4 regions of the Methylobacterium mesophilicum SR1.6/6 genome follow, and region 3 is predicted to be linked to each of the others. Evidence: riboswitches for the same ligand, from Rfam matches in the RefSeq annotation. Region 3 holds a riboswitch; each other region holds the start of a gene.
The links. Region 3 has a riboswitch for cobalamin ahead of MMSR116_RS08130 (TonB-dependent receptor domain-containing protein). Riboswitches for the same ligand answer to the same signal wherever they lie in the genome.
Positions count from the first base shown of each region.

Region 1: linked by a shared signal. The riboswitch ahead of MMSR116_RS32585 (TonB-dependent receptor) and the one ahead of MMSR116_RS08130 (TonB-dependent receptor domain-containing protein) in region 3 are both predicted to bind cobalamin.
Region 2: linked by a shared signal. The riboswitch ahead of MMSR116_RS21805 (TonB-dependent receptor) and the one ahead of MMSR116_RS08130 (TonB-dependent receptor domain-containing protein) in region 3 are both predicted to bind cobalamin.
Region 4: linked by a shared signal. The riboswitch ahead of MMSR116_RS15150 (CbtB domain-containing protein) and the one ahead of MMSR116_RS08130 (TonB-dependent receptor domain-containing protein) in region 3 are both predicted to bind cobalamin.

Region 1 covers NZ_CP043538.1:4,920,407-4,925,526, reverse strand. Annotated here, with positions in the region: gene MMSR116_RS23350 (AAA family ATPase) at 1-93, opposite strand, end outside; gene MMSR116_RS23345 (DUF6925 family protein) at 105-1,070, opposite strand; gene MMSR116_RS23340 (ABC transporter ATP-binding protein) at 1,048-1,863, opposite strand; gene MMSR116_RS23335 (iron chelate uptake ABC transporter family permease subunit) at 1,860-2,981, opposite strand; partial or broken gene MMSR116_RS32585 (TonB-dependent receptor) at 3,033-3,449, opposite strand; cobalamin riboswitch at 3,665-3,871, opposite strand; gene MMSR116_RS23330 (HoxN/HupN/NixA family nickel/cobalt transporter) at 3,971-5,026, opposite strand.
Region 2 covers NZ_CP043538.1:4,583,659-4,588,778, forward strand. Annotated here, with positions in the region: gene MMSR116_RS21795 (RluA family pseudouridine synthase) at 1-420, opposite strand, end outside; gene MMSR116_RS21800 (NUDIX hydrolase) at 563-1,030, opposite strand; cobalamin riboswitch at 1,135-1,327, shown strand; gene MMSR116_RS21805 (TonB-dependent receptor) at 1,613-3,796, shown strand; gene MMSR116_RS21810 (hypothetical protein) at 3,790-5,120, shown strand, end outside.
Region 3 covers NZ_CP043538.1:1,733,308-1,738,427, forward strand. Annotated here, with positions in the region: gene MMSR116_RS08120 (FecCD family ABC transporter permease) at 1-372, opposite strand, end outside; gene MMSR116_RS08125 (ABC transporter substrate-binding protein) at 369-1,202, opposite strand; gene MMSR116_RS08130 (TonB-dependent receptor domain-containing protein) at 1,211-3,148, opposite strand; cobalamin riboswitch at 3,301-3,509, opposite strand; gene MMSR116_RS08135 (helix-turn-helix transcriptional regulator) at 3,879-4,625, shown strand; gene MMSR116_RS08140 (TonB-dependent siderophore receptor) at 4,853-5,120, shown strand, end outside.
Region 4 covers NZ_CP043538.1:3,184,426-3,189,545, reverse strand. Annotated here, with positions in the region: gene MMSR116_RS15165 (CTP synthase) at 1-117, shown strand, start outside; gene MMSR116_RS15160 (DNA polymerase III subunit chi) at 185-637, shown strand; gene MMSR116_RS15155 (S10 family peptidase) at 640-2,223, shown strand; cobalamin riboswitch at 2,531-2,725, shown strand; gene MMSR116_RS15150 (CbtB domain-containing protein) at 2,760-2,942, shown strand; gene MMSR116_RS15145 (CbtA family protein) at 2,959-3,696, shown strand; gene MMSR116_RS15140 (DUF1636 domain-containing protein) at 3,689-4,090, shown strand; gene cobW (cobalamin biosynthesis protein CobW) at 4,087-5,120, shown strand, end outside.

The DNA of each region.
Region 1 (5,120 bases), 3.2 Mb from region 3:
GAAGAACCGGCGCGCATAGGTGGACTTGCCTGATCCCGGGCATCCGATCAGCCCCACCACCCTCTGCCGGCGCGGTTGTGCCTCAACATTCATGGAACGCGGGGTCAGGCATGGTGGGCGGCGTCCTCGTCCTCGTCGAGCTCGGGGTCAGCCTCGACGGTCTCACCGCGCAGATAGCGCGCCTGGACCTCGGCGACACGGCGGGCAGCCTGCGCGTGGCGGTTCGACACGAGGCTGTCCGGGCTGAGGTCCCCGCCGCGCTTGGCCGCGAGCAAGTCAGGATCACCCCACCGGTCGAGGAGGGTCTGGAAGGCGTCGTGCCGGACCACGTCGAAGGCGATCCGCTGGCCCATCATGTCCTTGTAGGGGTGAGCCGGATGAATGCCGGCACAGGGAACCCAGCCTGCCGGAATCGGCGTGGTCGCCGCATGAGTGCGACCGCCGCGCAGGAGCTTGGGCAGGACGTGTGTGTGAGGGCCCTCCGGGCTGGTGCCGCCAGGGCCCGGGATCGGGGCATAGACCTCGATGCGGCCGACCCGGGCGAGGAACACCCGGTGGGGGCTCAGCGCCACGAGTTGGCGACCGATGGGGCTCGCAGGGTCGAACAGCGGCAGTCCGACGCCGGACCGCAGGCAGGCGATGGCCTCCGGGTCGCTCGTGCGCACGCAGGCATCGACCGCCAAGAGACCCAGGCCCAGATCGAACAGGATGGCGTTGCGGTCCCGTTCGCGGGCGGCGTCCCGGTCGGGACCGAGTTCCGTCACCACGCCGCGCCGGTTCATCGCGCAACTCGCTTCAGGCAGGCAAAGGGCGACGGCGTGGTTCCAGCCGGTCGCGACGGCGGTCTCGTAGGCCACCGGACGCAGGTCGGGACTGGGGGCGAGAGCGATGGCGCCCCGCTCCGTTGCAAGACCCATGCGTCCGTCCGGCAGCGGCAACGTGGCCTCGTCGGGGTCGCGCATGAACTCGGCGATAGCCCCGAAGCTGCCGAGGCTCCAGGCGGTGCCGGGGTCGGACAACGCCTCGCGCAGCAGGGTCGTAACCGCGTCAGTCCGTGGTGGTGACGTCATCGCGTTCCTCCGTCTGAGCCCCGGACCGCACCCAGGGCAGGATGTATCGTGTTCCGTCGCAAGCCCAACCCCGCTCGGCCGTGACGCCGAACGCCCTGGCGAGCAGGACATCGCTCAGGGCCTTCTCCGGGCTGCCGTCGGCGATGAGGCGGCCATCGGCCAGCACGACGATGCGGTCGCAGAACCGGGCAGCGAGCGTCAGGTCGTGAAGCACGGCGACGACACCGGTGCCGTCCCGCGCGATGGCCCGAAGCAGCGCCATCGCGTCGAGCTGGTGCGCCGGGTCGAGGGCCGTGACCGGCTCGTCGACGAGAAGCCACGGCGCCTCGACCGCGAGCGCCCGGGCCAGCAGCGCGCGCATGCGCTCGCCCGAGGAGAGGGTCGGCTCGGCTCGGTCGGCGAGATGGAGGATGTCGGTGCGGGCCATCGCGCGAGCGACCGCGGCTTCGTCGGCGTCGGTCGGGGATGCGAAGGCCCGGCGGTGCGGCAGCCGTCCGAGCGCCACGATCTCGCGGACCGTCATCGGCCAGCCGACCCCCGCACCCTGGAACAGGGCGGCTATGTGGCGAGCCCGTTCGTCGCGGCCCATGCCGGCCAGCGGACGGCCTTCGAGGTTGGCTTGGCCGTGGCTTGGGGTAATCAGCCCCGCCAGGACGCGAAGGAGCGTGGTCTTGCCGGCCCCGTTCGGGCCCACCAGCCCGACGAAGCGGCCAGGCTGTAAGATCAGACCGATGTCCGAGAGGATGGTCCGGCCATCCAGCGTCACCAGGGCATCCTGCAGCCCGAGGCTCATGCCCGCCTCCCACGGCTGCGCAGAAGCAACACGATCAGGAACGGCGCCCCGACCAGAGCGGTCACCACGCCGAGCTTGAGTTCCGGCCGGGTGGCAAGCAGGCGCACGCCGATATCCGCCGCGAGGACCAGCACCGCCCCCGCGAGGCCGCTCGGCAGCAGGCATGCCCCAGGACGAGACCCGACGAGTGGCCGCATCAGATGCGGCACGACGAGGCCGTCGAACCCGAAGCTCTCCTCCGGCTTGAGGTTCGGGTTGCCGAAGAAGTTGGACGCCGGGAAGTTCTGGTAGAGCTGGCTGAGGGTCGGTGCCTTGAATCCCGTGCCCACGCTACCCTTCAGGCGCGTCTCGGTGCCGGGCAGGATGTAGCTCGGCGCGACGCGGAACGTGGTGGCGGGCCCGAACTGGTCGTTCTCGTCGTGGCGGATGTTGGCCACGAGCGCGGCGCGGTCGAAGGGCGTCAGTTGCACCTCGCCGTAGCCCGCCGTGTTGCCGTTGCGCGCCTTGAGGGTGCCGGCACCGAACGCGTTCGGATCGTTCGTCAGCAGGCTCTCCTCGTCGCGCTGCGCCCCGAACAGGACGAGGTTGCCGGGCGAGAGAAGGTAGTCGCCGCGGTACTCGTAGCGCAGGCGCTCGCCGAGGCCGGTCGTCGGTTGGATGGCGAACGGGTCGTACTCGTTCTGCTGCTGGCGGTTGAACAGGTTCGAGTAGTTGATCGCGAAGATGTTGTGAAAGCCGACGATGGGCGTCCATTCGGCCTCGTTGCGGGTGAAGAGCTGCTGCACGTCGGCGGCGCTGCGGACCGCGGACGGAAATGCCGGGAAGGTGCTGAAGTCCGTACCGGTGAACAGCAGGCGCGAGTTGATGAACCGCGTGGTCGAGTTGACCCGGAACGTGTCGGTGAACTGGTAGCCGAGCTTCGCCGAGACCGTCTCGTTGTCGTAGTAGTTCGGGTGGATCGGGCGGCCGAAGGGCACGAGGTCGCGCGGCGTGACGGGCGTCGCGGCTGCCCGGAAGTGCTGGATCGACACGGAGTAGTCGAAGCCGTCCTGCGCCCCGCTGATGCGGCCGAACTGGTTGAAGGTGCCGAACGATCCGCCCTCGGTCCGCAGGGTCACGCGCGTCGGTCCCTCGCCCCGCTTGGTCGTGAAGGAGATCACGCCGCCGATGGCGTCACTGCCGTAAAGGCCGCTCTGAGGCCCGCGCAGGACCTCGATGCGAGAGAGGTCGTCGGTCAGCAGCTGACCGAAGTCGAACGAGCCGTTCGAGTTCGAGGGGTCCGTGGCGTCGATGCCGTCGATCAGGACCTTGGTCTGGTTCGAGTTCGCGCCGCGGATGAACACCGATGTCTGCCCGCCGGGGCCGCCCGTCTGCACCACGTTGAGGCCGGGCACCTGTTGCAGGGCGTCCGGCACGGTGCGCCGCTGCTGGTCTTCGAGCACGCGGTCGGTCAGGACCGTGACGCTCGATCCCGTGGCGGCGATGGGCGTCGGCAGTCCGGTAGCGGAAACCGAGATCTCGGAGAGGCTGACCGCCGCCTCGGCCGCAGCCGCTTGCCGGGGGGCATCGGCGAAGGGAGCGGCCACCTGCTGGGCCAGGACCGGCGAGGCGGAGAGAACCACGCTGCCGATGCAGGACGAAACGAGCGCACGCCTGAGCGCGGGAGAGATGAAGCAGGACACGGGACGGCCTCGGGGGACGGCTGTGGCACGTCACCGCGAACGAGGCCTCGGCGGCCGCGTCCTCAAGGGAACCACGGCGCCGCGACACCTCCCAGGACACCCCGCCCGGCAAGCTCCGCGTGTGACCACGGCTGACGGCAGGTCTCCTGGCTCGCGGGTCGTCGCCCTCTCATCGTCTTCCCGGGCGAGGCCGCCCAGTGACGTCGTGATGAAGGACTCGCCGCTTACAGTTGCGGGGGCAGCCGCGGCATCGGCCGAGCCCTCACGGGCGTGACCTCACCACGTTCCCTTTTGATCCCCGAGGGGAACCGTCCCGTTCAAGCTAGGCTGCGGTGTCTCTATCCGTCAACGCATGAAAACAGGTTGTTGAGTCGTGTGTCTTCCGGGACGGATCGGTCGTTGTCCTAAGAGGTGCCCGTGAGTGGTCAGGGAGCATCTGCAGGTCTTACGTCGATACGGTCGAACCGGCCGAGGCGGTAGATCAGGAACGACAGGAGCCACGCCGCCGCGAAGAGGCCGACGATGCCGAAACCCAGCACGCCGAAATGGTCGTTGATCGCGGCCACCCGTTGCCAGAACCAGCCCTGGAGGTTGAGCTTGTCCGCCAGGAGGTTTAGCGCCTCCAGCGTGCCGACCACCAGCGCGACAGCCACCGAGACCAGAGTGATGGTGAGGTTATAGAACAGCTTCCGCATGGGCTGGACATAGGCCCAGCTGTAGGCGCCGAGCATCAGCACGCCATCGGTCGCGTCGATCAGGGTCATCCCAGCGGTGAACAGGGCCGGGAAGACAAGGATCGTCCAGAGGTCTGTGCCCTGGCTCGCCTGAGCGGCCGAGAGCCCGAAGAGGCTCACCTCCGTGGCGGTGTCGAAGCCGAGCGCGAAGAGCAGGCCCAGCGGGTACATGTGCCAGGAGCGCGTCACGAGGCGGAATAGCGGCCGCAGGATCCGGGCGAGCACGCCCTGGTTGGCGAGCAGCATGTCGAGGTCGGCCTCGACGTAGCGGCCGGTGCGCCGCACCTGTCGGAACGCGCGCCAGACGCCCACGAGGACGACGAGATTGACCAAGCCGATAAGGATGAGGAAGGCGGCCGAGACGCCGGTGCCGATCAGGCCGCCGAGTTCCCGGTAGCCTTCCGAGGCCGTGATCAGGCTGGTCGCGGCCAGCGCCACCGCGGCCGCGGCCACCACCACGACGGTGGAATGGCCGAGCGCGAACCAGAAGCCGACCGAGACCGGCCGCTGGCCCGCCTGCATCAGCTTGCGGGTGACGTTGTCGATGGCGGCGATGTGGTCGGGATCGACCGCGTGCCGTAGCCCGAAGACGTAGGCCAGCAGCGCGGTCGAGAGCAGGGCCGGCTGCCCCGCGAACAGGCTATAGGCCCAGGACCAAGCCGCGATGTTGGCCGCAATCAGGACGAGGTAGAGCAGACCGATACGGCGCCGGACGACGCCGGGTGCTGCGTCTTTGGATAGGACCATCCCTTTTATCATCCCCTATCCGTCCGACCTTGCCACGGCCACGCCACGGCGGCTTGCCGGGGCCCCGTCTCCCGCCTGCCCACCGGGTCGATGC
Region 2 (5,120 bases), 2.9 Mb from region 3:
GGTCTGCACGCCGGAGGCGAGGGTCGCGGAGGCGGCGGCGCGCTGCTCGCGCCGGGTCGGACCGGGCGCGGGGGCAGAGGCGAGGGCCGGGGAGGGGGCCGCCGAGCGCTTGGCCGGCGGCCGGCCGCCGGGCTTGCCCGCCGCGGCGTCGCGCGGTGCGGCCGCCCGTCGCGGGCGGCTTCGGCGGCCGGCCGGCGCCGGGGCCGCAGCGGCCTGCGCGCCCCAGGGATCGCGCGCGCCGGCATCCTCGCCGCGGTTGCGGGCCGCGCGCTCGGCGGCGTCGCGGGCGCTGGTGCGCGGGCCCGTGCGGGCGCGGCCGTCGGCCTGGGCCTTGCCGCCCCTGAACTTGCTGGGGCTGGACTTGCCGGCCTGAGGCTTGCGCCCCGTCGGCCCGCCGCTTCTGGGAGGTCGTGTCGTCATGCTTCCGCCGGCACCCGTCTCCGCGTCGGACGGAGCGTCCGGGCGCATGGGCCGCGGCGTCGCGGACGTCCGGACCGATGGGATTGCCCGGCTGTAGCATCGCCCGCGCCGAGCGGCAAAGGCGGTGGGGCAGCCCGGTCCGTCAGGTCTCCGCGCGCCACGCGTCGCGGAGGCGGTCCTTCAGGCCGGCGGGGAAGAGGTCGGGACCGCCCGGCACGTCGAGCCCGTCCAGATCCCACCACCGCGCCATGCAGGCAGTGCCGGAATCCTCGTGGAAGACGAAGCGCTCCTGCCCGTCGAACCGTCCCGGCGGCAGGGCGACGGGGAACAGGAACAGCACCTCGTGCCCGACCTGCCCCTCGTGCGTGAAGATGTTCTCCATGACGCGGGGGCCGCCGAGCACCGAAACGGTGACGCCGAGCTCCTCCTGGAACTCCCGGATCAGGGCGCCCTCGACCCGCTCGCCGAACGCGACGCTGCCGCCGAGGGGCCGGACGCCTTTCAGCCGCCCGTCATCCGCGCGGACCTCCGCCACGAGCAGGCTGTTGCCGCGCCGGGGCAGACCCAGCGCTTTGACGCGAATCTCCGCAGGGGGCCGCCAGACCGTCATCCCGCACGGGCTAGCCCGTCGTCGGCGAGGCCGCAACGGCCCGGTGCCCCGCGCGCCGATCCACGGCAACAACCGGACACACGGTTGACGGCCCGCCCCGCTACGGCCAAGCTGTGCGCGACGGTTCCCCTCGGGGATCAAAAGGGAACGCTGTGAGGGGTTCGCCCCGAAGCCGCGGCTGCCCCCGCAACTGTAAGCGGCGAGCCCTTCACCACCACGTCACTGGGTCACCCCGGGAAGACGGTGCGAGGGCGGCGACCCGCGAGCCAGGAGACCTGCCGTCAGCCGTGGTCACACGCGAAACGCGCCGGGCGGGGTGTCCTGGCGGGTGTCGAGGCGACGCCAGTCCCGAGGGGAGGCGGCCGCCGAGGCCTCGTTCGCGGTGACGTGCCACAGCAAGCGCGCCCGCGACGCCGTTCCCCATGCCCGTCTCCGCCGTCCCGAACCCCTCGAGCCCTGTCGCAGGACGCCGTCGCGCGCCCGCACAGGCAGAGGCTACCAGACAGCGAGCGCATTGTAATGTTATTACAATGCTTGTAGGACGCGGGGGCCGGCGCGCGCCGCGCACGGACCGCTTTCCCCATGTCTCCATCGACCCATCGCTCCTGCCTCGGCGGGCGGGCCCCGCTCTGCGGCGTTCTCCTCGCGCTCCTCGCCAGTCCGGCCGCCGCACAGGAGGTGGTCACGCTGGATGAGCTGTCGGTCGCGGGCGCGGGCGGCGACCCGAGCCGCCTCCCGCCGAACGGGCTCAACCTGCGCACGCCTGACCGGACCGCGAGCCGCCTCGGCCTGACGCCGCTGGAGACGCCGGCCAGCCTCGACATCGTGTCGGGCGAGACCGCGCGGCTGCGCGGCCAGGACACGATCGCCGAGGCCGTGACCCAGGACGCGACCGGCATCACCACCATCGCGGCGCCCGGCAACGGCAACGGCGCGTTCACGTCCCGCGGCTTCGCCGGCCCGAACTCGATCCAGCAGCTCTACGACGGCACGCGCTTCTACGTCGGCGCCAACACCGTGACCTTCCCGTTCGACACGTGGAACGTCGAGCGGATCGAGGTGCTGCGCGGGCCGTCCTCGGTGCTCTACGGCGACGGCGCCATCGGCGGCGTCATCAACGTGGTGCCCAAGAAGCCGGTCTTCGTGCCGATCAACGCCGCCCGCGCGGTGATCGGCACCGACGGGGTCGCGCGGCTCGCCCTCGATTCCGGCGGCCCGCTGGGCCAGGCTGAGTACGGCGACACCTTCGCGTACCGCCTCAACGTCAGCGGCAACCGCGCCGACGGCTGGATGCGGCCGGAGGGCGATTTCCGCAACCTCGCGGTCTCCGCCGCCCTGCTGTTCCGGCCGAGCGCCGACCTCGCCTTCACCCTGAGCCACGATCTCGGCTACCAGGAGCCCGCCCGCTACTGGGGCACCCCGCTGGTCGAGGGACGGATCCCGGATCTCATCCGGTTCAACAACTACAACGTCCGCGACGCGAAGATCACCTGGGCCGACAACTGGACCCAGCTCAAGACCGAGTGGTCCCCCTCGGCCGACATCACGATCCGCAACACCGCCTACCGGCTGACCAGCCGGCGCCACTGGCTCGACGTCGAGCAGTACAGCTACAACCGCGGCACCGGGCTCGTGGACCGGGGCGACTACCTGGAGATCTACCACAGTCAGGAGCAGGTCGGAGACCGTCTCGACGCGACGTTCCGAGGCGACCTATTCGGCCTGCGCAACCAGTTCGTGGCCGGTTTCGACGTGAATCACATCGACTTCCGCCACACAAACAACTTCTACTTCGACCAGACCACGAGCGTGCCGCTTACCGGCTACGATCCGGGCCTCTTCCCGCAGAACGGCCGGGCGCGCCCGGCCTACGCGACGCAGACGAGCCAGGCCTCTGTCTTCGCCGAGGACCGGGTGATCCTGTCGGACAAGCTCTCGTTCCTCACGGGCGTGCGCCTCGACGTGCCGACGCTGAACCGCGAGGACCTGCAGACGGGATCGCGGTTCGAGAAGACCTATCGGGCGCTCGGCTACCGGTTCGGCCTCGTCTACAACCCGACGCCGGACAGCGCGCTCTACGCCCAGTACAGCTTCGCCACCGACCCGGTGAACAGCCTGATCACGCTGTCGCAGTCGCTGGCGGGCTTCAAGCTCGCGACCGGCGATCAGGTCGAGATCGGCGCCAAGGGGCTGGCCTTCGACGGCGCCCTCGAATGGACCGTCGCGGGCTACCGGATCGTCAAGGACAACCTGATCTCGGCGATCCCCGGCCAGCCGACGCTGTCCACGCAGGTGGGGAGCCAGTCCTCGCAGGGCTTCGAGCTGGCGCTTGGCTGGCGCTTCGCGCCGGGCTGGCGGCTCGACGGCAACCTCGCGCTCCTCCACGCGCAGTACGACCGGTTCGACCAGACGGTGAACGGCGCCACGGTCTCGTATGCCGGCAACCAGCCGATCGACGTGCCCGAGCGCGTGGCCAATCTCTGGCTGACCTGGGACGTCACCCGCGACTGGACCGCGCGGGTCGGGCTGCAGAATGTCGGGCAGGTCTACAGCGACTTCGGCAACACGGCGCGGCGCCCAGCCTACAACCTCGTCAACGTGGTCCTCGACCATCAGGTCACGGCGGAGTCGCGCCTGTCCGTGCGGGTCTACAACCTGTTCGACAAGGTCTACGCGATCTCGGGCAACGCCGTTAACGGGGTCGGGACCAACTGGCTGCTCGGGCGCCCGCGCTCGGTCGAGGTCGCCTACACGGTGACGTGGTGAGCCTGCCGCGCCGGCTCGGCAAGGCGGGACGGCGCTGGCTGCTCCTGTTCCACCGCTGGGCCGGGATCGCCGCGGGGCTGTTCTTCGCGCTGTGGATCGGCTCCGGGCTGGTGATGCTCTACGTGCCGTTCCCGGCGCTCACCGAGGCCGAGCGGCTGTCACGGCTCGGCCCGATCGCCTGGGACCAGGTTACGGTCGCGCCGGACGCGGCGCTGCGGGCCGCCGGCCTCAGCGGCGTGCCGGCCGCCTTCGGCCTGGAGATGCGGGGCGGGGAGGCCGTCTACCGGATCGCCGACCGCGACGGCGCCCGGGCCACGGTCTCGGCGCGGACCGGCGCGCGGCTCGGGCCGGTGACGCCCGAAGACGCGCTGCGTCTCGCGGCCGATGGGATGCCGGACGCGCGCGTCGCGCCGGTCGAGCGCGACCAGTGGACCGTCACGGCCCGGTACGACCCGCTCCGCCCCTTCCTGAAGGTCGCCCTCGGCGACCCGGCGGGGACCGAGCTCTACGTCTCGCGGGTCACCGGCGCGATCGCCCTCGACACGACCCGGTCGGAGCGGGCCTGGAACTGGGTCGGCGCCGTGACGCACTGGATCTACCTCACGCCGCTGCGCGCCCGGGCGGAGCTGTGGCGGACGGTCCTGCTGTGGCTGTCGGGCCTCGCCGCCCTGGGGGCGCTGACCGGGCTGGCGATCGGGATCTGGCGCCTGCGCCTCCGGAGGCGCTACGCGGGCGGGGCCGTCACGCCCTATCGCGGGCTCGCCCGCTGGCACCACCTGTTCGGCCTCGCCGGCGGGATCGGGCTCAGCACCTTCATCCTCAGCGGCTGGATCTCGATGAACCCGAACCGCTGGTTCGCGTCGACCGCGGCGCCCGCCGCCATCCGCACCACCTATGCAGGACAGCCACAGGGCCTCGGCCTCACCGCCGAGGCCCTGCGCGGCTTCGCCGGGCCCAAGATCCGGGCGCTGCGCTTCGTCGCCCTTGGCGGCTCGTGGTGGATCATCGCCGACGGCCCGGCCGGCGCTTCGGCGCGGCGCGCGGATGACGGCGCGGCGCTCGACGCGGCCGCGATCGCGCGGGCCGCCGGCCCGGCGCTGCCCTGCGGCCTGCGGGCGGTCGCGGAGATGACCGCCTACGACCTCTACTGGTATCCGCACGGCTCCGATCCGCGGCCGCTCCCGGTGCTCCGGCTGCGGTTCGGCGACCCGGACGCCACCTGGCTCCACGTCGATCCCCGGGACGGGACCATCGTCCAGCGCCTGGACCGCTCGGGCCGGATCAACCGCTGGCTGTTCGACGCGGCGCACCGCCTCGACCTGCC
Region 3 (5,120 bases):
GCCGTAGAAGACGATGACCGCGCCGAGCGCCGCCGCAGATGAGATACCCAAGATGCCCGGGTCCGCAAGCGGGTTGCGCAGGTAGCCCTGCATCACGGCGCCGGTCAGGCCGAGGCTGAACCCGACGAGGCTGCCAAGCAGGGCGCGCGGAATGCGAAGCTCCCACAGGACCAGGGCCGGAAGCGTCGTGCGACCGGCGACGAGGTCCGAGAAGGCGGCGGGCACGTCGAAGGGCGCGTAGCCGATGACGATGGAGGCGAGCGTCAGTGCGACGGTGGCGAGACCGAGGATGCCGACGACGGCTCGCCGGGCACGTGGCGTTCCGAAGTATCGGGACACCGGAGGACGCAGCGCGGTGACGGGCGCGTTCATGGCCGGGATACCCGCGCGTTTGCCGCCTCGGCGAGACGTGCCACAACCTCAGCGACCTGCGGCCCCGGACAGGTCCAGAAGCGGTTTGGAATGTCGACCGTCCGGTGCGCTCGCGCGAGGGTTTGAAAGACGGGATGGTGCAGGAGGGTATCGGCCAAGGATGGCCAGCCCGGCGCACCCTCGTTGACGACAATCAGGTCCGGGTTTGCCAGCGCCGCCGCTTCGAGGGGCACCTGCCCGAAGCGGTCACGCCCGATCTCGGCCGAGACATTGACGAGGCCGGCGGCGCGGATCAGCGCGTCTCCGAGCCCGCCGGGCGCGACCGTGAAGGCGTTCGGGCGCATTACGAGCGCGCGAAGGGGCCGCGTAGCCGGCACGATGGCGGCGAGACGTGCATCGAGCGATGCGACCATCACCTCGCCCCGCTCGGGATGGCCGAGCACCGCCGCGACCTGCCGGATCTGGGCGCGGACGCCGTCGAGGTCGGCCGGCACGCCGAGTTCGAGCACGGGGGCGCCGACGCGCTTGAGCATGCCCACCGTCGTGCGCGTCGTGAAGGCACCGGCGATGACGAGGTCGGGCTTCAACGCGACGACCTCCTCGGTGAGCCCCCGCGTCACCGGCAGCCCGACCGCCTCGCTCGCGACCGTCGACCCGCGCGGGTCACGGGCGAGGTAGGTGACGGCTAGCACCTGATCGCGGTCCGCCAGCCGCAGGACCAGCTCGTCGGCGCACAGGTTCATCGAGACTACCCGCATGGGTGCCCCCGCCGCGCCCACGGGCCCGGAGGACAGGATGACCGCGAGGGCGATCGCGAGGCGCGACGGCATCCGCGACCTCAGAACGACGACACGCGGACGCCGCCGTAGACGGCGAGCCCCGGCCCCTGGAAGCCGGTCGGGTTCTGGTAGCGCTGGTCGAACAGGTTATCGATCCGCCCGAACACCGTGAGTGTCTCGCTCCAGGCGTAGTTGACCGAGAGGTTCACCAGCGTGAAGCCGGGGGCCTTCAGGCGCGGCACGGAGAAGTCCCTGTTTCCGTCCACGAACGACCCCAGCACGATGAGCGTGCCAGTCATGGTCAAGCCCGGCATCAGGTTCCAGATCGCGGTGGCGCTGACCTTATTGCGTGGCCGGCGCAACAGCTCCTGATGGGCGATCTCGTCCTTCGTCACCGTGGTGGTCCAGTCCAGCCGCCCGCTCCAGAACTCGTTGAAGCGCAGGGCGACGAAGCTCTCGGTGCCGTAGGCAGTCGCCCGACCGACGTTCACGTTGGTGGAGAAGGTCGGGTAGTAGGCCGTCTGGATCAGGTTCTTGAAGTCGGTCTGGAAGTAGGTCGTGCCGACGGTCATGAACCCGTCGAACAACGGCTGTTCGAAGCCGCCGTCGAACCCGAAGCTCTCCTCCGGCCGTAGGTTCGGGTTCCCGAAGAAGCGGAAGCCCGGGTAGTCCTGATAGAGCTGGCTCAGGGTCGGCGGCTTGAAGCCGGTGCCGACGCTGCCCTTCAGGCGGGTCTCGGTGCCGGGCACGATGTAGCTCGGCGCCACCCGGAAGGTGGTCGCGCCGCCGAACTGATCGTTCGCGTCGTGGCGGATGTTGGCCACCAGCGCAGCTCCCGCGAAGGGCGTCGTCTGAAGCTCGGCGAAGCCGGCGGTGTTGCCGTTGGACCGGTCGATGCCGGTCGTCTCGAAGCGCTCGTCCTCGCGCTGGGCCCCGAACAGCACGAGGTTGCCGGGCGAGAATTGCCAATCGCCGCGGTAATCGAACCGGGTTCGCTCGCCGAGGTAGGTGGTGGGCGTCGGCGGCGCGAGTGGATCCAGCGGGCCGGCGAACAGGCGGTCGAACTTCGAGTAGTTCGCCCCGAAGACATTGTGGAAGCCCGGCACCGGCGTCCATTCGGCCTCGCCCCTCATGATCAGCTGCTGCTGGTCGTTGAGGTTCCGGTACGGCAGCGGCACGTATGGGAAGCCGCCGTCGGCTTGGTCGAGATAGGCGCTGTCGGAGAAGCGTAGAACGTAGTTCAGGCGGAACTCGTCGGTGAGTTGCGCCCCGAGCTTGGTCGAGACCGTCTTGATGTCGGTGAAGGCGGTCCGCAGCGGCACGCCGCGGGGTAGCAGCTCGAACGGCGTGACCTGGACGGCGGATTGCCGGATGTGGCCGACTGAGACCGAGTAGTCGAAGATCCCCTCCGAGCCGGAGATGTTGCCGAACTGGTTGAAGGTGCCGAACGAGCCGCCCTCGACGGTCGCCGTCGCCCGGGCCGGTCCCTCGCCGCGCTTGGTGACCACAGAGATCACGCCGCCGATAGCGTCGGCCCCGTAGAGGCCGCTCTGCGGGCCGCGCAGCACCTCGATCCGGGAGAGGTCGTAGGTCTGCAACTGGCTGAAGTCGAAGGCGCGGTTCGGGGTCGAAGGGTCGTTGACGTCGATGCCGTCGATCTGGACCTTCACGTGGTTCGAGTTGGTGCCGCGGATGAAGACCGAGGTCTGGCCGCCGGCGCCGCCGGTCTGGACGACGTTGAGGCCGGGCACCTGCTGTAGAGCATCCGGCACCGTCCGGCGCTGCTGTTCCTGAAGCAGGCGCTCAGTCAGGACGGTGACGCTCGACCCTGTGTTGGCAATCGGCGTCGGTACGCCGGTGGCCGATACCGAAATCTCGGACAGGGAGACCGCGGCCTGGGCGCCTCCCGGCGCATCGGCAAAGGGCGCGGCGACCTGCTGCGCGCGGGCTGGAACGGCGACGAGCAGCGTGGATGCGGCGCAGGACAGCGCCAGCATGCGCTGGAGCGCGGAGGGAACGGAACAGGACACGGGACGGCCTCGGGGGACGGCTGTGGCACGTCACCGCGAACAAGGCCTCGGCGGTCGGGTCCTCCAAGGAACCACGGCGCCGCGACACCTCCCAGGACACCCCGCCCGGCAAGCTCCGCGTGTGACCACGGCTGACGGCAGGTCTCCTGGCTCGCGGGTCGTCGCCCTCTCATCGTCTTCCCGGGCGAGGGCGCCCAGTGACGTCGTGATGAAGGACTCGCCGCTTACAGTTGCGGGGGCAGCCGCGGCATCGACCGAGCCCTCACGGGCGTGATCTCACCGCGTTCCCTTTTGATCCCCGAGGGGAACCGTCACTGTCAAGCTATGCCTCACGGGCTCGTGAGTCAATGCGAACGTCCATTCATTTAGCTAGCCGAATCTATTTACTCTGACAGCTTTCAGCAAGAATGAATCCTAAAACATCATTGCCTTATCCGAGTGTCACGGCGTATCTGCACCTAAAGAGCCTGACTTATTGTAATCGTTCTAATTAAAATCTTTGTCGGATTATCGACTGCGAACAAGTTACGATTTATAGTTCGGCTACATGTCTTTTGCCGAGTCAGTGGATAACGTCTTTCAACGCCCGTCCAGCACGGTCGCCCATCACCTCGGTGGGTGGCTGAGCGTCTTCACAAACGAGACTACGTTTGGGGAGACATTCCGGACGACGGCACCGGTGGGTACGGGCCTACGCGTGGTCGTCTACCTGCGCGGACGAACCAGCTTCCAGGTTGACGACTTGCCCGCGATCGCGATCGAGGCTCCCGCGCTACTCGTCGGCTTCACCGAGCGGGAACTCGTCAGGGACCAGACCGTCTCGGCGGGTCAGCCGCTAAGCAGCGTTCACGTCCGAGTCGATCCCGACCACGCCAAAACGAGCCTAGGCACCATCGCATCCGCGATGGTGCAGCTCTCCGTGGAGCGTGGTTTCGTTTTCGAGGGGCGTCCGGCCGACGCGACGATACAGGCGGTGGCGTCGCAGATCCTTGCCGCAGCGGGCCCGGCGGGACAGCCCCTGTATCAAGCAGCTAAGGCCCTCGAACTCCTCGCCCTCGTGTTCGAAGCTGAGGGATTGGCCGAGCCGGTAGGGCTCACTCGCACGCTTACGATCGTGGATCGCGGCCGCGTCGAGGCGGCTAGCGCAATAATCCTGGAACGCCTCGACTCCGTACCAGATTTCGACGCGGTAGCCCGGCGCGTCGGAATGACGCCGGCTAAGCTCACCCGTGGCTTCCGGATCACCTACGGCATGACGCCCTACGCCGTCCTCCAGGAGCGGCGTCTGCAATCGGCCTACCGGATGCTCGCCAGCCGCAAGGCGACCGTCGGTGAAGTCGCCCAGAACGTCGGATATTCCGCCCCGCACTTCGCGACCCTCTTCAAGAAGCGTTTCGGCATGCCACCAAGCGCCTTGGTCGCCGCACGAACCACATCGATCTGAAAACTTAGAACAACACTAAACTCGATCGAACGGAATCATGCTTATTCCGAAAGTATCGATCATTGTTGTGGGCGAGACTGGAGCGTATGACGGTCTTCACGACTCCGTGAAGGAGCAGCGACGTCTGCGGTCGACCGGCCGCCCGGGGCTCGAAATTTATGTGGACGTACAGGATCATCTGTCGAGTGGGCTCGCTGTACATGGTGTCCGCGAGCGCGTTTGCGTCGATGGTCGCAGTCGTTGCGGCGCAACCCGCCCCGGCTCAGGTCACCCTCGGCGAGATTTCGGTAGTCGGGGCTGAAGGCGCCGCCGCATCTGGTCCGCCGGGCGTCGGCGGTGCCAGCGGCGAGCGAGCGGATGGCCCGGTACGCGGCTTCACAGCCAAGCGTAGCGCCACTGGCACCAAGACCGATACTGCGCTGATCGAGACGCCGCAGTCGATCAGCGTCGTCACAGCCGACCAGATCCGGGCGACCGGCGCACAGAATCCGAGCG
Region 4 (5,120 bases), 1.5 Mb from region 3:
CACCCGTGGTTCATCGGCGTGCAGTTCCACCCGGAGCTGAAGTCGCGTCCCTTCGAGCCGCACCCGCTGTTCAAGGGCTTTGTCGGCGCGGCGATCGAGCAGAGCCGGCTGGTCTGAGGGGGCTCGGGGCGCGGCGGCGCGCCGCTCCTCGCAGGACGGTCCCGCACCCTATATGGACGGGGCCGTGACCGAGATCCTCTTCTACCACATGCAGCGTCAGCCCTTGGAGAAGGTGCTGCCGAACCTCGTCGAGCGCTCGCTGGACCGCGGCTGGCAAGCGGCCGTCCAGGCAGCCAGCGAGGAGCGGCTGCAAGCTCTGGACGATCATCTCTGGACCTACTCCGACGAGAGCTTCCTGCCGCACGGCACCGACCGCGAGCCGGATGCCGGGAGTCAGCCCGTGGTGCTGACCCTGCGCGACGTGAACCCGAACCGAGCCTCGATCCGCTTCCTGGTCGAGGGCGCCGATCTCCCGCCCGATGCGGGTGCCTACGAGCGGATTTGCATCCTGTTCGATGGAACCGATCAGGACGCCCTGCTGCGCGCCCGCGAACAGTGGAAGCAGGCGAAGGATGCGGGTCATGCGGTCGCTTATTGGCAGCAGGACGATTCCGGGCGCTGGAACAAGAAGGCCTGACCGTGACCCTCAGCATCCGTCTCGCGGGCACCGCCCTCGCCCTAACTCTGGCGCTGGCCGCACCCGTGCGCGCTCAGGATGCACCGCACGGCCATCCACAGGGGGAGTCGCGGCAGGAGGCCCGGCCGGCGCCGCGCGGTCCGGAGGGGCGTCGTCTGCCGCCCGACTCGACGACCAAGCACAGCCTGACGCTTCCGGACGGCAAGACGCTCGACTTCACCGCCACGGCGGGAAGCCTGCCGCTCGTCGACGAGGCCGGCAAGCTGCAGGCCGAGATCGCCTACGTGGCCTACACGATGGCACCCGAGGCCGGTCGCGCGCGGCCCGTCACCTTCGCGGTCAACGGCGGCCCGGGCGCGTCGTCGGCCTATCTGAACATCGGCGCGATCGGCCCGTGGCGGCTGCCCGTCGGCAAGGACAGCATCAGCCCGTCGCAACCGGTCACGCTGACGCCCAACGACGGCACGTGGCTGGGCTTCAGCGATCTCGTCTTCCTCGACCCGGTGGGAACCGGCTACAGCCGCGCCGCCGACGGCAACGGCAAGAGTTACTGGTCGATCGACTCCGACGCCTCGACCCTGGCGGCGGTGATCGCCCGCTATCTGCGGGTGAACGACCGGATGGCGAGCCCGAAATTCTATGTCGGCGAGAGCTACGGCGGATTCCGCGGGCCCCTAATCGCCGAGAAGCTGCAGGAGGATATCGGCGTCGGCCTGTCGGGGATGGTCCTGCTCTCGCCGGTGCTCGATTTCGGCTGGCTCGAGACGCCGCGCGCCAATCCGTGGGGCTACGTGCTGAAGCTGCCCTCCCTGGCGGCCGGCGCGCTGGAGCGGGCCGGCACCGTGCCGAGGCCGAACCTGCTGGCCGACGCGGAAGCCTACGCGTCGGGGCCCTACTTGGCGGATCTCCTGAAAGGGCCGGGCGACGCGGCTGCGGTGGCGCGGATGACCGAGAAGGTCGCGCCGCTCGTCGGCCTCGACGCCGGCCTCGTCCGCGCCCAGGCGGCGCGGCTCACGACGCGGAGCGTCCAGCGCGAGATCGACCGGTCGGACGGCCGCGTGACGAGCGCCTACGACACCGGGATCACCGGTTGGGATCCGAACCCGGAGGCCGCGCAATCGAGCTTCGAGGATCCGCAGCTCACCGCCCTGCAGGCGCCGCTCACCAGCGCGATGCTTGATCTCAACGCGCGTACGTTGAAGTGGCCCGTACCCAACATGCGCTACGAGCTCCTCAACAACGCCGTGAACCGCGGCTGGTCCTGGGGGTCCGGGCGTCAGGCTCCGGAGGTGCTCTCGAACCTCAAGGGCGCGCTCGCCCTCGACGGGCGCCTGCGCGTCCTCGTCGCCCACGGCTTCACCGATCTCGTGACCCCCTACTACGCTTCGAAGCTGCTGCTCGCGCAGGTTCCCGCCTACGCCGCCGGCCGCCTCAGCCTTTCGGTCTACCCGGGCGGGCACATGTTCTACACGCGGCCGGATTCACGCACGGCATTCCGGACGGACGTGGAGCGGCTCTACGCGGACGCTGTCCGAGCGCGCGACGCCGAGAGCGCGCCGGCCGAGCGTTCCGCGGACCGGCCCTGAAGCCCGCCGGAATTTAAAGCGAAGCTGAGGGCCTCCGCGAATAGCGACAGATCCTCGGCCACCAAGGCAAGCGCGCCGGGTTACTTCAGCACGAGGCCGGCTGCCGGAATCGGGGCCATGCGGTCGTCGGCCCGGGCGGGCAGGAGAGTCGCCGCACGCGTGGCCGGCGAGCCAGGTCCCGTCGATCGAGGTCCTCGCCGGCCCGAAGCACGATCCGCGACATCGTCCCGATGGCGCCGCCCGGCGCAGACCCTGGATCCTGCGCAGGATTCCACCGCGTCTCCGTTGTGCGGAGGCTGTCATGCGTCTACAACGGTCCCGTGACGGTGCCCCGGCGACGGGGTGAAAAGGGAATGCGGTGAGGGGTGCGAACCTCGAATCCGCGGCTGCCCCCGCAACTGTGAGCGGCGAGTGCCTGCCAGAGTGCCACCGGAGCGATCCGGGAAGGCGGCCGGCGCGCAGAGCCGCGAGCCAGGAGACCTGCCGTCACGACAGGATCCCGAAATGCCGCCGGTGGGGCGGCTGGAGACAGGCAGATGACCACTTCGACCCTCGCCCCCGCCGCCCTCGGCACCCGCGTCGCCGAACGTCCGGTCGCCGTCGCCCTCGCGGCCGTCCTGGGTCTCGGCCTGCTCTTCATGGTGGGCTTCTCGCCGGCGATCGCGTTCCACAACGCGGCGCACGATTTCCGCCATACGCAAAACTTCCCCTGCCACTGACGCCCGCGTCCCAGGGATGATCATCCGGCTTCTGTCGGCGGCTCTGGCCGCCGGCTTCATCGCGGCTGCCGTCGTGAGCGGTCTCGAACTCACGCTGACCTCGCCGCTGATCCTCGCCGCTGAGCGCTACGAGCATGCCGAGCCCTCCCATCAGGCCTCGAAGGCGCTGCCGATCGTGCTCGCCCATGGCGGGCACGAGCACGCCACGCCCGAGGCAGCGCCGGAATGGCAGCCCGCGGAGGGCCTGCCGCGCATGGCCTTCACAGCCCTGGCGACCCTGGTCGGCGGCGTCGGCTACGCCCTGCTGCTCGGCGCCGTGATGCTCGCCTGCGGCCGCGAGCCGACGCCGCCGACCTGCCTCGCCTTCGCGATCGCGGGCTTCGGCAGTGTCGCCCTGGCGCCGGGCCTCGGCCTGCCTCCCGAACTGCCCGGCAGCGAGGCCGCGCCCCTGGCTGCCCGTCAGGCGTGGTGGGTGATGACCGCGGCGGCGACCGGCATGGGACTCTACCTCATCGCGATCCGCCGCTCGCTCATCGCGATCCTGGGCGGCCTCGTCCTGCTGATCGCGCCGCACGTGGCCGGCGCGCCCCAGCCCCCGACGGGCGCCTCCGAGCTTCCGGCCGCCCTCGCCGCCCAGTTCGCGGCCCGCTCCCTGGCGATCAGCTTCGTCTTCTGGGTCATGATCGCGCTCGGGTTCGGCTGGGCGTGGCAGGCCTTCGCCCGCGACAACGCGCGGGGTTCTGCCCGTGCCTGAGACGATCCTGTATGTCTGCACCACCTGCCGCCGGGAGGGCGACGATCCGGACGGACCCCGCGCTGGCGCCCGCCTGCTCGATGCCCTGAGGGCGCGGGTCGGCGACGCGCAGCAACTGCGCATCGAGCCGGTGGAGTGCCTCTCCGTCTGTAAGCGGCCCTGTACGGTGGCGGTGGCGTCGGCCGGCCGGTGGACCTACGTGTATGGCGATATGGATCCCGCCGCCTCCGCCGAGACGATCCTCGGCGGCCTCGGCGCGTACGCCGCCACGACGGACGGCATCGTGCCGTGGCGCGAGCGCCCGGCGGCGTTTCGCACCGGCGTCATCGCCCGCATTCCCCCCTTCCCCGAGCCCCGCCCGCTCCCGGCCGGCACCCTGGAGGCCGCCGAATGACCATCGTGTCTAAGATCCCCTGCACCATCGTCACGGGGTTCCTGGGAGCCGGCAAGACCACCCTGGTTCGCCACGTGGTCGAGAACGCCAAGGGTCGCCGCCTCGCGATTCTGGTCAACGAGTTCGGCGATGTCGGCTTCGACAAGTCGTTCCTGGCGGCCTGCGGCGTCGAGGGCTGCACCGAGGACGCCATCGTCGAGCTGCCCAACGGCTGCATCTGTTGCACGGTGGCGGACGACTTCGTGCCCGCCCTCGAGACCCTGCTCGCGCGCGCCGAGCCGCCGGAGCACATCCTGATCGAGACCTCAGGTCTCGCCCTCCCCAAGCCGTTGGTTCAGGCCTTCCAATGGCCGGCGATCCGCTCGCGCGTGACGGTGGACGGCGTCGTCGCGGTGGTTGACGGGCCGGCGGTGGCGTCGGGCGCCTTCGCGGAGGATCCGGCGGCCCTGGAGGCCCAGCGTGCCGCCGATCAGTCGGTGGACCACGACAATCCGCTGGAGGAAGTGTTCGAGGATCAACTCCTCTGTGCCGACCTCGTGGTGCTCAACAAGGCCGACCTGATCGACGCGCCGACACGCGCCCGCGTCCGCGCCGAGGTGGAGGGCCATCTGCCCCGCGCCGTGAAGGTGGTCGAGACCGCGAACGGCGTCATCGATCCCCGGGTGCTGCTGGGTCTCGGTGCGGCGGCCGAGGACGATCTCGACGCGCGGCCTTCGCACCATGGCGAGGGCGAAGACCACGACCACGACGATTTCGAGACCGTGGCGTTGCCGATCCGCCCGGCAATCACGGCCGGTGACCTCGCGGCCCGTGTAGAGCGGGCGGCGGGGACGGACGGTGTGCTGCGGATCAAGGGGTTCGCGGAGGTTGAGGGCAAGGCGATGCGCCTCGTGGTGCAGGGGGTCGGACGCCGCGTCGTCCACCACTTCGACCGGCCCTGGCGGGCGGGCGAACCGCGCGACGGCACGCTCGTGGTGATCGGCTTGAAGGGCTTCGACCGGGACGCGGTCGCCGCGGCGCTCGCGGGATG